3 regions of the Colwellia psychrerythraea 34H genome follow, and region 1 is predicted to be linked to each of the others. Evidence: predicted binding sites of a transcription regulator. Region 1 holds the regulator's gene; each other region holds the start of a gene.
What was found. The regulator FliA, encoded in region 1, starts transcription of late flagellar genes. The targets are predictions, from matches to a motif close to CTAAAGNTNNNNNNNNNNNNGCCGATA.
Positions count from the first base shown of each region.

Region 2: a site for FliA is predicted at 3,078-3,104, ahead of CPS_RS15500 (flagellar protein MotY). Genes of this name have one in related genera too.
Region 3: a site for FliA is predicted at 1,559-1,585, ahead of CPS_RS14185 (VC2046/SO_2500 family protein). Genes of this name have one in related genera too.

Region 1 covers NC_003910.7:1,559,741-1,564,665, forward strand. The annotation lists gene flhA (flagellar biosynthesis protein FlhA) at 1-104, shown strand, start outside; gene flhF (flagellar biosynthesis protein FlhF) at 164-1,705, shown strand; gene CPS_RS06745 (MinD/ParA family ATP-binding protein) at 1,752-2,594, shown strand; gene CPS_RS06750 (RNA polymerase sigma factor FliA) at 2,634-3,353, shown strand; gene cheY (chemotaxis response regulator CheY) at 3,461-3,844, shown strand; gene CPS_RS06760 (protein phosphatase CheZ) at 3,919-4,662, shown strand; gene CPS_RS06765 (chemotaxis protein CheA) at 4,676-4,925, shown strand, end outside.
Region 2 covers NC_003910.7:3,608,552-3,613,476, forward strand. The annotation lists gene CPS_RS15495 (M1 family metallopeptidase) at 36-1,925, opposite strand; gene CPS_RS15500 (flagellar protein MotY) at 2,116-2,991, opposite strand; gene rnt (ribonuclease T) at 3,242-3,937, shown strand; gene CPS_RS15510 (peroxiredoxin) at 4,049-4,654, opposite strand; gene CPS_RS15515 (Grx4 family monothiol glutaredoxin) at 4,807-4,925, opposite strand, start outside.
Region 3 covers NC_003910.7:3,299,589-3,304,513, reverse strand. The annotation lists gene CPS_RS14190 (ATP-binding protein) at 196-1,482, shown strand; gene CPS_RS14185 (VC2046/SO_2500 family protein) at 1,625-2,299, shown strand; gene CPS_RS14180 (YchJ family protein) at 2,319-2,810, opposite strand; gene CPS_RS14175 (S9 family peptidase) at 3,039-4,925, shown strand, end outside.

The DNA.
Region 1 (4,925 bases):
TGGCTAAGTTTGTTAAATATACTATTCCAAGCCTACGTGTAATTTCATATCAGGAGATACCTGATGACAAACAAATTAAAATAGTTAGTGCTATTGGGCAGTAACAATCAGTTAAACGTATGCAGGGCATCGTTATAACGTAGAGCTAAATAAGAGGTTGGGTATGAAAATCAGACGTTTTGTTGCCAAAGATATGCGCACAGCATTAGCGCAGATAAAAGAAGAACTTGGCGTTGATGCGGTTATCATGTCCAATAAAAAAATCCCTGAAGGGGTGGAATTGATGGCTGCAGTTGATTACAACCAAGCGGTACCTCCTGCTCAGTTTTCAGAGAATAAACCTCATAAAACTGAAGTACAGGAAAATACACCGAGTGGTAGAGAGATTAGCAACGACGTAGTAAAGCTTGGACAACAAACACCGGTAAACACTACACCCTCAAATCTTAATGAAAATAGAGTTGCGCAAGCACCTGCGGATAGTTTGTCAGCTTTACTTAATCGTCAAGTGCAACAGCCAGCCCCTCAACAATTAGCTTCACAACAAGAGCCCACTAACTTAGGCGATGCTAGCATTGAGCAGCAGTTAAAGAATTTTACCGACCGCCTAAGTCATTCAACTTCTGATGCTATGCCTAGTGAACTTCAACAACAGACAGCTAACACTGAAGCTGAACTATATAATAGTGATCATATTACTGCCAATATATCTAATAATATGTCATCTTCAAGCCCACTTGCTAAAGGTATGAATGATGATGCTCAAGTATCCTCACAAGACTTTGCTAAAATGCAGCAAGAAATGGCTTCTATTCGTTCATTGTTAGAGCATCAAGTATCAGGTTTAATGTGGCAAGATATGGCACAAAAAGATCCTCAACGGGCGGTATTAGTAAATCGATTACTGGCTTTAGGATTAAATGAACAAATAGCGGATCAGATTGCAGGATATGTTCCTGAGCAATCACATGAGAAAGAAGCTTGGTTACAAGCAACACAACTTATCTCTCAACAAATTAATACTACACAGAATGATATAATCAATCGTGGCGGAGTCGTTGCTTTAGTCGGCCCTACCGGTGTAGGAAAAACCACTACTATTGCCAAACTTGCAGCAGGCTTTTCCCAAGTACATGGCAGCGATCAAGTTGCGCTTATTTCTACAGATACTTTCCGTATTGCCGGCTTTGAGCAATTAGCAACCTATGGAAAGATTATTGGTTGTCAGGTGAGTCTGGCTAAAGACAGTCAAGCGTTAGATATATTATTACAGCAGTATTCGAAGAAGAAATTAATCCTAATCGATACTGCAGGTATGGGACAACGAGACATGCGCTTAGCTGAACAATTGACCGCATTAGTATCAAATGCTCGCGTAAGGATTCGAAATTATTTAGTCTTAGCGGCTAATACGCAGCAAGGTGTCATGCAAGAAAATGTAGATCGTTTTAAAAAAGTACCATTATCGGGTTGTATTTATACTAAACTTGACGAAAGTATCAGTATTGGTGAAATAATTACAACTTCGATTCAAAATGGTTTACCAATAGGTTATCTTACTGATGGACAAAGAGTTCCGGAAGATATTAAAGTTGCAAATGCTGAGAAATTAGTTACCCTTGCAGATAAGATGGCGACTAAGTCAGTAAATAATAATGTCACTGTTTTACGGCCGATGCCTGTAGCACCCGCTGCAACGTTATAAGACTCTGGCTAATAGCTAAATATATATAATTAGAAGTAATAATTAAATGATAGATCAAGCGAGCGGCTTAAGAAAGATGCAAGGTTTACAACAAGTTAAAGTAGTAGCCGTGTCAGGCGGAAAAGGTGGTGTTGGTAAAACCAATACCTCGCTGAATACAGCTATTGCGCTAGGACAACTCGGCAAACGGGTTTTAGTTCTCGATGCCGATTTAGGTCTTGCAAATGTCGATGTAATGTTAGGGTTAAGGGTTAAGCGTAATCTATCTCATGTATTGTCAGGAGAGTGTGAACTTGATGACATTATAATTGAAGGTCCTGCTGGCATAAAGATTATTCCTGCAACTTCTGGTTCACAATCAATGGTGGATTTAACGCCATCTGAACATGCTGGTCTCATTCGAGCTTTCAGTGAAATGAAAACACAGTTTGATGTATTGATTGTTGATACGGCTGCTGGCATTTCTGATATGGTCTTGAGCTTCACTCGTGCCGCGCAAGATGTCATGTTGGTGGTTTGTGATGAACCTACTTCAATTACAGACTGTTATGCTCTGATGAAGTTACTGAGCCGTGATCATGGTGTATTTAAATTTAAAGTTGTTGCCAATATGGTGCGTAGTCCGAAAGAAGGACAGCAGCTTTTTGCAAAGCTAACTAAAGTAACCGATAGATTTCTTGATGTCGCAATAGAATTAGTCGCTGTGATCCCATACGATGAAAATATGAGGAAATCAGTTCGTAAACAACAAGTTATAGTAGAAGCATATCCACAATCTCCAGCTTCGTTAGCTTATATAGATTTAGCAAAAAAGGTAAGCCAATGGCCAATACCTAAACAAGCATCAGGGCACTTAGAATTTTTTATTGAACAGTTACTGGCTAATTAACTGACTAACTTAGCATTACTTCAGTGAGAGTAACATTACGTGGTAAAAGTGAATAGCTATAATAATCAAATTGATAAAGCAGCTCTTCTTGAACAACAAACTGTTTTAGTCAAGCGCATTGCTTATCATCTTTTAGCAAGATTGCCAGCAAGTGTTCAAGTTGATGACTTGATACAGTCAGGAATGATTGGTTTATTTGAAGCGGCAAATAATTTTGATAACACTAAAGGCGCAAGCTTTGAAACATTTGCTGGTATCAGAATCCGTGGCGCTATGCTTGATGAAATACGCCGAGGTGATTGGACGCCGCGATCTGTTCATAAAAATAGCAGGATGATCAGTGAAGCGATAAAGCAACTTGAAGCACAATTAGGCCGAGATGTTTCTGATGTTGAAGTTGCTGAAAAATTAGATATTTCACTGAAAGATTACCATCAGATATTGAGTGAAGTAAGTACAGGAAAAATACTTGGTATTGATGATCTTGGTGTTAATGAAGATGCTATTAAGCCAAGTGATGACTATATTGGAGATGATCCATATCAAAGTATTGAGCGAATAGCTTTTAAAAAAGGCTTAACTCAATGCATTAAGTCTTTACCGGAACGAGAAGCTCTAGTACTGTCTTTATATTATGATGAAGAATTGAATTTACGAGAGATCGGGCAAGTACTCGATGTGAGTGAATCACGGGTAAGTCAAATTCATAGTCAAGCGATGCATCGTTTAAAAGCACGTATGCAATCTTGGCAAAGTTAATTAGACTGTGAATAAGCTAGTGATAATGAGTATAAAAAATACCTAATTAGGTAAAATGAAAATGTTAGAAAAAATAATTAATTTTGAATGTTTCGCCGGAGAGTGTCTTGGATAAAAATATGAAAGTACTTGTAGTTGATGATTTTTCAACCATGAGACGTATAGTTAAAAATTTGTTACGTGATTTAGGTTTCACCAACATTCAAGAAGCTGATGATGGCAATACAGCGTTACCCATGCTTCAAGGTGGTGATTTTGATTTTGTTGTGACAGATTGGAATATGCCTGGTATGCAAGGTATCGATTTACTTAAAGCGATTAGAGCAGATGCTAATCTCTCACATATCCCCGTTCTACTTATCACTGCAGAAGCTAAAAAAGAGCAAATCATTATGGCTGCTCAAGCAGGTGTTAATGGTTATATTGTTAAACCATTTACAGCCGCAACATTAAAAACTAAGCTAGATAAAATTTTTGAACGCTTAGCTTAATGTGAAGGCTTTAGTTAACAGTAAATTTGTTAGCTAAATTAAGGTGTTGACAAATATTCCATTAAGGACTTTGCATGAGTATAGCTATGACAGGGCGGATTTCATTAGAGCAAGCAAGATCTTTGGTTGCTTTTTTGGAGTCTGATGAGCAAGACGCAGCGGATGCGATTATTGCTGAGATTCAAAATCCAATCAATTCCGAACTTTTTGCAGAAATTGGTAAATTAACTCGCCAGCTTCACGACTCTTTGACCAATTTTCAAGTCGATTCTAGGTTAAATGATCTTGCTACTACAGATATTCCTGATGCGAAAGAGCGATTGAATTTTGTTATTACGAGAACAGAAGAAGCCGCAAATAAAACTATGGATGCCGTTGAGGCGATATTTCCCGTAGTTGATACCATTGCTGAGCAAGTGGCAACTGTCAATCCTTCATGGACAAAGTTGATGAATAACGAGTTGGACTTGAAAGAGTTTAAATCGCTATGCATTGATATCGATACTTTATTAAAAAATACCGGTAAAGAAACTCAACATATTCATAGCTTAATGACAGATGTATTAATGGCACAAGACTTTCAAGACTTAACAGGTCAAGTTATTCGAAAAGTTATTGAGTTAGTTAGAGAAGTTGAAGAAAGTTTAATCAATATGCTGACAGCTTTTGGCCTGTCTGCAGAAAAAACGCAAGGACCAAGTAATCCTAAAGTAGGTGAAAACCTTGTTGAGGGACCAATTGTAAATGCAGCGAACAGAGATGATGTAGTAGAAGATCAAGATGATGTTGATGATCTTTTATCAAGTTTAGGATTTTAAGGGGAATTACTGCATGTCTTTTGAAGCAGATGAAGAAATTTTACAGGACTTTTTAGTTGAAGCGGGTGAAATCTTAGAATCGCTCTCAGAAGAACTAGTTGAACTTGAAAACGATGTAGATAATGCTGAATTACTGAATTCAATTTTCCGTGGTTTTCATACTGTTAAAGGTGGCGCAGGTTTTTTAAGCCTTGGCGACTTAGTCGATGTCTGTCATGGCGCAGAAAATATATTTGACTTATTGCGTACCGGAAAACGCTCTG
Region 2 (4,925 bases), 2.0 Mb from region 1:
TTGAGCCCCTTTTTCTGTCTCGCGATATTAGTATCTTATTTCAATACACCGTCTACGGTACCTTGGGCTAAACCATGGTAACCTGGACGAGCTTGTTTATACACCTCAACTGCCCACGCTTTGCTTTCTGCATTTTTGGCAAGCTCTTTATATAACGGCACTATCAATTTACGACGACCGATGCTTTTTAGGTACTTAGCCATTGCAGGATAAACCTCTTTGTAATCAGCACGCACTGATAATAGGTACCAAGCATGAGCAATCTCAGCATTACTGCTATTGGTTAAGTCGAAAGCTTTATCCAAATTCACCATACGCTGGTGATCTAAATCTACAGGTAAGTTATTAATAAAGTGCAACCATTCGTGTAATGTCCACTGAGCTGTAGGTAACTGTTCTAACGTTAACTCATCAGTTACTAATTGGTTAATTTGCTTATCAATAACTTTAAAGGCATTTGAAGTAGGCTGCGGTGCATAACTCGGCAAGCCTGCTTTGAAAATCCACTCATTGATTTCATTATCACTAACAATATTAGGGTATTTATCAGTTAAGTTAGCTTTTAAATATTTAACAAAGTTATCCGTACCTAAACTTTGAAATGCATGGCTATCGAAATATTCTAACACGAATGCATCAAAACGCTCACGACCAAACTTTTCTTCTAGGTACATCAAAAATAACTGCCCTTTAACATAAGGTACACCAGAGAAGGCATCATCAGGATCTCGACCTTTTAAATCGATGTATAGCTGAGTATCACTTGCATCAAGTTCGAGTATTTCTGCATTTAGATCTTGTGCGCCCAATGCTTGTTCCATTACTGCGCGGTCCGTACCAAAAACGGCTTCCATAATACGGTTTTCAACATAACTGGTAAAACCTTCGTTTAACCATAAATCACGCCAACTTTCATTAGTAACTAAGTTTCCTGACCATGAGTGAGCAAGCTCATGAGCAATTAGGTTAACTAAACTTTTGTCACCCGCAACAACGGTTGGTGTGATAAATGAAAGACGTGGATTTTCCATACCACCAAAAGGAAAACTAGGAGGTAACATCAATAAGTCGTAACGACCCCAACGATATTTGCCATACATTTGTTCAGCTTTATCAATCATGGCTTGGGTATCATCAAATTCAGCAACAGCAGCATCTAAAATATAAGATTCCGCATAAATACCTGTTTGATGGCTCATCGCTTTAAACTCAAGGTCACCCACACCAATCGCAATTAAATAAGGTGGGATGGCTTGAGGCATTGAAAAGAAATAGTCGCCATCGCGCTCAGTACCCGGTTCGTTATTCGCGCTCATTACCGCCAATAAATCTTTATCGGTAGTTATACGTGCAGTATAAGTCACTCGAACACTTGGTGTATCTTGGATAGGTATCCAAGAACGGGCATGGATTGCTTGGTTTTGACTAAATAGAAAGGGTTTTTCTTTACCAGCAGTTTGTTCAGCTGACAACCATTGTAACCCTGTCGCTTTTTCTGTTGAGTTATAATATACACGAACTTTTTTAGCATTTAATGGCGTATTAATGGTTAGCTTGCTACCTAACACGTCATCGCGTTTAGCTAAATCATAGTTCACCTTTACCCACTGGCCTTGGCTATTTTTTGCCATCACGCGGTGAATAACAAGATCACGTGTATCTAAGATTAATGGCGCTTTATTATCAGTAAACCAATCAAGTGATAACTCTGCAAAACCAGATAACGATTTTTTATCAAAATCAACATTAAGATCAAGATACACATGAGTTGCTTTGACTTGGTCATAATTAGCGTAAGTATAGGCATCAGTTAACTTTGACACGTTAGCGTGTTGATGAGTGGCCCCTTCATGGGCCCATGTAACTGGCGCTATAGACACAGCAAAAGTGCTGAGTAAAAAGCAAAGTTTTGAAAAATGTTTCATGACATTTTATACCTTAAAATTAAAAAGTCGTCCCCAAACAGGGCTCAGACAAAAACAGGCCTGTAGATTACTGCGAATCTACAGGCCTGTTCAATATTTTACTTTATATTTTTTACGCGCTCTATTGAGATAGTAGCAAGTATTATTTACAGTACTTTAACAACACCTCAATATAGTAACTTGGGTTAAGTTATGGTTTCTGCATTTGAATGACCACTCTACGGTTTTTTCCTCTCCCTAGCGTGGTGTCATTGGAAGATATATGGCGCTTCTCACCATAACCTTTTGCTTCAATTCGGCTTACTTCAATGCCATTTTCTACAAAATAATCTCTGATTTTAGCAGCGCGGCGTTCTGATAATTTTAAATTAGACCAACGACCACCATAACTATCAGAATAAGCATCAATCAACACCAACTCTAACTCTGGATCTAAACTCAAATATTGACGGATCATCTCGATACGTCTTTGTGATGCTTTAGTGAATTTATCACTACTTGATTGATAGTTAAGTACGGTATAAGCAATATCATCAAAACTATAATTCAATAAATTTCCAACACAACCAACAAAATCTCTATAAGCTTTTTTAAAGCGAGCGGTTGAAAGACCAACAGATATTTTATCTTGTTCGCTATACCAGTCATTATAATAAAAGGTAGGACTCATGCCCTGCTCTAATTCACTTAACATAGTCCAAGCAACTTTTTTCGGCAGACTAGGGTTAAACTGTTTATGTAACTTCATATTCGCTAAGGTACGAGAACCAGTACCTGGCTGCCAATTAGGGGCAACACTGCGAACTTCAGCTAAAGAGTAGTTATCCGGTAACAGCATCATATCTAACTCAAATTCCATATTAAGCTTTCGGCTGGCTTTTGCTGAAAATCGAGCTTCGCCATAGCGAGGGATTTGGTGTGATAATGTGCATTGTAGGCGTGAATCGTCAGATAATTGCCATTTAGAGGTATGGATATCTGCGCTATATTGGCGTATGCCGGCTTTTACATCACTAGCTAGCAAACTAGTGACTAAACTAGCTATAACAAGAAAATAAGTACTCATTGATGTGACTATTTTTTTCATAATTATGCACAATATCGATAGCGGTAACAGGACTATTCACTTTTGCCTGTATTGGATATATAGGGTATCGCCCTAAACTCAGATAACTTTAGCATTTTATCGGTTAAAAATCGCTTTACAGAGTAAAAAAATCAATTTAATGACTGATAAGCCATCTTCATTGTCGTTTTTAAATAAACTTTCTGCGATAATAATCGGCATTATTTAAACCTATAATACTTAGTGACTAATGTCTGAATCAAGCTCTATAGATACCCAGCAAAAAAGCAATCCTAATTCTGAAAAAGTAAAAAGCAAATTTTCTCAAAGATTTCGCGGTTACTTTCCCGTTGTTATTGATGTTGAAACAGCCGGTTTTAATTCCCAAACAGATGCCTTACTTGAACTTGCAGCCTCAGTGTTACATTTAGATGAAGACACCGGTGATTTTTCTATCGATGAAACAATACAATTTAACATTGAGCCGTTTGAAGGTGCAAACCTTGAACCTAAAGCGTTGGAATTTACCGGTATAGACCCAACAAATCCGTTACGCGGTGCAGTTGATGAAGATGAAGCACTAAAAGATCTTTTTAAATTGGTTCGAAAGAAAATGAAAGTTGCAGGTTGTCAGCGAGCTATTATTGTTGCGCATAATGCAGCCTTTGATTTAGGCTTTTTAAATGCCGCTACCGAGCGCTGTAAGATTAAACGCAGCCCTTTTCATAGTTTTGTTAGTTTTGACACTACAACGCTTGCCGGTCTTGCGCTAGGGCAAACCGTTTTAGCAAAGGCTTGTATCGCTGCAAAAATAGACTTTAACAATAGCGAAGCGCATAGTGCATTATATGATACTGAAAAAACAGCTGAACTATTTTGTCACATCGTTAATAAGTGGCGAGCACTAGGTGGTTGGCCGATAGCTGTTGAAGAAACAGAAGTATAACAACTAAACAATAAACTAAAATTTAGATATAAAAAAACCGCTTTCGCGGTTTTTTTGTTTTTGCATGTTAGTTAATCAATTTATGCGATTAACTAACAAATTCAGCAAAAATTATAACTTATCTGCATTATCAGTAAGGTAAGAAGCAACACCTTCTGGAGAAGCAGTCATACCTTTATCACCTTTGTTCCAACCAGCAGGACAAACTTCGCCATGGTCTTGGTGGAATTGAAGTGCGTCAACCATACGTATCATTTCATCAACATCACGACCTAGTGGTAAATCGTTAATTACTTGGTGACGTACGTTGCCTTCTTCATCAATTAAGAAAGAACCACGGAATGCAACACCAGCTTCTGGATGTTCAACATCGTATGCTTTACAAATTTCATGTTTAGTATCAGCAACTAAAGTGTATTGTACTGGACCAATACCACCGTCATTTACTGGAGTGTTACGCCATGCGTTATGTGAAAATTGTGAATCGATTGAAACACCAATAACTTCTACGCCACGGCTTTTGAATTCTTCCATACGGTGATCAAAAGCTAATAACTCTGATGGACAAACAAAAGTAAAATCTAAAGGATAGAAAAATACTACTGCTTTTTTACCGTTAATTGCTTCGCTTAATGTAAAGCTATCTACAATCTCACCGCTACCCAATACTGCTGCAGCAGTGAAGTCTGGTGCTTGACGACCAACTAATACGCTCATTTTATGCTCCATTTATCTTTATGTTAAAAAAGTTTAATTTTCTGCCTACAAATTTGTGGCAGATAAATACTCGTTACCAATCAAAATTCATGGTTAAAGCTGAATTTAAAATGGTAACAGGTATATAAAATCAATTAGTTAAGTAATATTTATTATGCGTCTGCTGAACTATCTTCTGCTGATGCATTTTTTGACGCGGCAGCTTTCACTAAGGTTTGTAATTCACCTTGTTGAAACATTTCCATAATAATATCACAGCCACCTACTAACT
Region 3 (4,925 bases), 1.7 Mb from region 1:
CGCAGCATAAAGTTTTTCTAAACCAGCCCTGTGGGGACGTCCAAGCAAACCATGCTCTTCGTTGCCTCCTTTTTTAAGGGAGTAACCCTTAATAAAATGAGGCGCCTTGATCATGAATAGCTTAGTCGTCCTGAAACACGCATCTTCAAGTGGTTTGGGTATATTGTTATTACAATCTCTTGATAAGGTACGTCGATGAAATTAGGTCGTTCGTTTTTCAATCTCTATTTCTTTATTATCTCCACATTCATCATTTTTTCTTGGGCACTTGATGAAGTATGGAATTCTTATCTTGAGCAAGACATTGAGTCTTATACGGGTTATAAAACCCTGATGATGGCCACAGGCGATTATGTACAAAAACATCCTAAAGAAGAATGGGAAGAGATAATCGCTGGCGCAGCAAAACGATGGGAGTTGCCTTTAAAGTTAGTCTCCTTAGCTGAAGTGGAAGCCATTGATCACACCGATCACAATGCGTTATCACACTCAAATGCCCATATTTATTATTTTGACGATCAAGTGATGATTCATTATTTACTAAAAGATAGTGATTCAGTCATTACGTTAGGCCCTGCAAAAATGCCAACAAGGCCGCGAGTAAAAGCAACTTACCGTGTAATGATTTTGGCAACCTTTGGTATCGTTATTTTTATTTGGTTATGGCCTATGTCTCGTGATTTAGAACAGCTCAAAAGGGCAACCAGAGATTTTGGTCAAGGGCAATTTGATAGTACGGCACCCGCAGCAAAGTCGACTATGATAGCGCCTATGATTTCCTCATTTAACATGATGGCGGCAAGAATAAAGCGGCTTATTGAAGCACATAAAGAATTAACTAATGCGGTTTCGCATGAGTTAAGAACACCATTAGCACGAACAAAATTTGCCTTGCAGATGCTCGATACAATCAAAGACGATGAAAAGCGTGCTAAATATCAGAAGCAAATTAGTAATGATGTTTGTGAACTGGAAGAGCTTATCAATGAGATGCTTATTTATGCTGCTTTTGATAATGACAAACCAGCGCTTAATTTTACTAGCACTAATTTAAATGATTTAGTTAAGTTTCAAATAGCCAGTCATGATCAATTTGTAAACTCGATTGAGTTTATTAATAATATGCCTGACAGTTATGTTTGTTGTGACGGGCACTTTATGGACAGAGCGGTGAATAACTTTATCAGTAACGCCATTAAATACGGCAATGATAAAGTGAGAGTGACTCTTTCTATCGAAAACGGACAATGCATAATTTGTGTAGAAGATAATGGCGATGGCGTGTCTGATGAGTTCAAACAAGTTATTTTTGATGCCTTCTCACGCGGGGACCAATCAAGAAACCGTGAAACAGGTGGTTTTGGCCTAGGGTTAGCGATTGTGGCCCGTATTATGGAGTGGCATCAAGGTCATGCCTCTATCGGCGATAGTGAGCTTGGTGGGGCAGCATTTACACTGACTTGGCCCATTAAGATGAGTTAGTTTAACTTATTAAGATAGAGTAATTATTGATTAAATAATTACTCTATAATTTATTTTAAATTTATTGCCTTATTGGCTAAATATTTTTTACATTCAGCCGATAACTTAATTATCAAAGCACCGATAAATAAGTAGATAGGCATTGGCAGTAGAGCTTTCACAGCAGTTTTCAACAAATAACATCTCACAAAGTAATGACGTGATAAAGAACTGTGCTGGGCATTTAGCCACTGACTTTTCATCAACTAACGTTTTACTTCATGAGTTGCAACTTGGTGAACAACTAAATGAAAGTGTTGAACAAACCCGTCGTGCTGATTTTAGTTTGATGTTGGCTATGTTAGCTGAAGATGTACGTGAACAAAGCCAATTTTTGTTACCGAAAACCAAAGAGGTAACACCTGCTGATTTGTCGACTGTTGCTTTGAGAAAACAGTTTAACCTACCCGACGAAGCCGCATTGGCATTAACCACGCTGGATGATGTTAACCAATTCAATCAAGCGCATACTATTGTAGGTAATGACCTAGCTAATATACATTTAACTAACGCTATGATGCCTAAACCCTTGGCATTTCGTGATGATAAAAAACATATTGAAAGCCAAGTCTTAGAAAATACGAGTTTATTTACTCAACTCAAGCATAAGCAAGCAGCAGAGTTAAGCCGAGCACACAATAACCAGTTACAAGAAGAACAATTAAATTCAGCAACAATTGAAACAGATAAACCACTTAGTCAGTCATTAAACTTTAATGCCAAGGCCTGGTTAGATGGCATTCAACAATCTTTAGTTAAAGCGCCATTGCTTAACTAAATAAGCGTTATATAAACGTTTAAATACCTATTTGCTTAGCGCAGCAATGTTTAAATTTTTTATTTCTTTTTGTTGACCATGCCGTTGGATAATTGTTGCATGGACAAACTTCATTACGTTTAACCGTCACAATTTCATTGTGTACGGTGATATCGCCATCAATATAGCGCCACTGACCTTGTTCAATAGTGAAGTTTGACTTTTCACGTAATTCACACAAGGTTTGATCAACCACGTAATAGGCTGAAAATTCTACGGTAGTCTCATCGCTTTCATGTATTTTCAATGCCAACCAAATACATTCATCCGCCCACGTTTGAATTTCAGTGACAGACTGCTTCAACCGCTGGGAGGCAGCATAAGTGTCAAAAACATATTGACCATTTTTTGTTGCATAGGCACTAAAGCGCGAGCGCATTAATTGTTCAGGGGTGCTGGGGTGTTTTTGTTGTGTAATATAAAGTTGGCAACAAGCATTAAATGGCAACGACGAACCGCAAGGGCAAAGCATAACAATATGTCCAATGATGATAGTATGTGTAAACCATTATATTTTAACGCAGATAAAGCGCTATTGGTCGTTTTCTTTTACCCTTTGTTGATTTTTTCGATTAGGATATCGGGTTAATTACATGCTCAATAGTTGCCAGTATTAGTGATTAATACCAATCTCATTGGTATAACTTAGCGTCTCCTCATTCATTTTTTAACAACAGAACTCAACAAAAGAATTTATTTTATGAAATTACAATTTATTGGCGCAGCACTTAGCTTTTCATTAGCCGCTTGTAGTAATACTCAACTTAATGAGCATTTAAATACCAGTGCGCCAGAGAAAATTCAAGGCGCTGTTGCAACCAATGCACAAGCAACGGATATCATCACTTTAGAGCAGATAATGGCAGATCCAGATTGGTTCGGTCGCGCGCCAGAGTCTTGGTATTGGGGAGATGATAGTAGCAGCATTTATTATCAGCAGAAGCAACTAGGTAATCCTCTACGTGATTTGTATGCAGTAAACCTGTTAAATAATAACGAAGCTTCACCAGTCAATTTATCAAGTAAGCATACTGTTTCCTATCAAAACGGAGTGCTGAATAAAACGCGCACTCATAAAGTCTACACTTTTAATGGGGATGTTTTTGTAAAAACGCTGGTCAGTAATACGATAAAACAGCTTACCTTTACCTCAAATGCTGAACGTAATGCACTCTTTTTGAATAATGGAGAGATAGCTTACCAAGTAGGTAATGTTTTTTATGCCCATAATCTACAAACAGGTCAAATTAAAGAGCTGGCCAGTTTAAAAATGTCAGCAAAACCTGCTAGAACTATTTCACCTAAAAGTTACTTAGCAGTAGAGCAGCATAAGTTAATTAACTACATTGCTTTGCAACAACGCAACAATGCGTTAAAGCAAACACAAAAAGAACGTCTAGCTATTGAAAACACAGCAGTTAATGACAGTAAGTTTTATTTTGGTAAAGACAATAGAGTAGCACATGCAAGTTTATCTCCATCAGGCGATAAACTATTGGTGAGTATTACATCAGCAAAATCAAGTCGTGATAAAACAGATATTATGCCTAATTACATTACTAAAGATGGTGTGATTGCTGCTGAAAAAGTCCGTGCTCGCGTTGCGAACAATCGACAATATCAAGAGCAATTGTTCCTGCTTGATTTAGTAACAGGCAAACAACAAGCGTTAAGTTATGACAGCTTACCAGGCTTTGATGATGATGTTTTAGCTAGCGTAAAGTCTGAAAACTTTGCTCGTAAAGGTAAGACATACAAATCAGAAAAAAAAACACGTAATATTCATGTACTTCAAATGAATAACCCTATTAAGTGGAGTAGCGACGGTCAACACCTAGCCTTAATGTTAGAAGCTTGGGATAACAAAACCCGCTGGTTAACTACGGTTGATTTTACAAAAAATGAATTAGTTACCCAACATAAACTACATGATGATGCCTGGATTAACTGGAGCTTTAATGAGTTTGGTTGGTTAAACGCTAGCAATAAAGCCAGCCTTTACTATTTATCTGAAGAGTCAGGTTATTCTCACTTATATTATAAAGGCCTGAATTCAAAAGCAGTTAAGTTAACGTCTGGTAAGTTTGAAGTAAGCAGTGTTACACCAATGCTTGATAGTCAACGATTTATCTTTAAAGCAAATAAAAAACACCCAGGTATTTATGAAATATACCAAGTTGATTTAGCTAAAAAATTAACTGCGTTGACTAATTTAGGGGGTAAAAATAATTACACCTTGAGTCCTGATGAATCAAAACTGTTAATTGAACATTCTACGGTAACAATGCCGCCAGAGCTTTATGTACAAAGTTTAAAAGCGGGTGATGCAGCACAACGAATTACTCACACAGTTTCTGAGCAGTTTCTAGCGATGCCTTGGTCTGCTCCATCTGTTATTGCTATTGCGTCAAGCAAACAAAAAGAGCCGATTTACTCAAAAGTATATTTTCCTAAGAACTTTGATAAGACCTCAGAAAAAAATCGTGCGGTAATGTTTACTCATGGTGCCGGTTACCTACAAAACTCTCATTTAGGTTGGTCAGGTTACTTCCGTGAATTTATGTTCCACTCTATGTTGGTACAACAA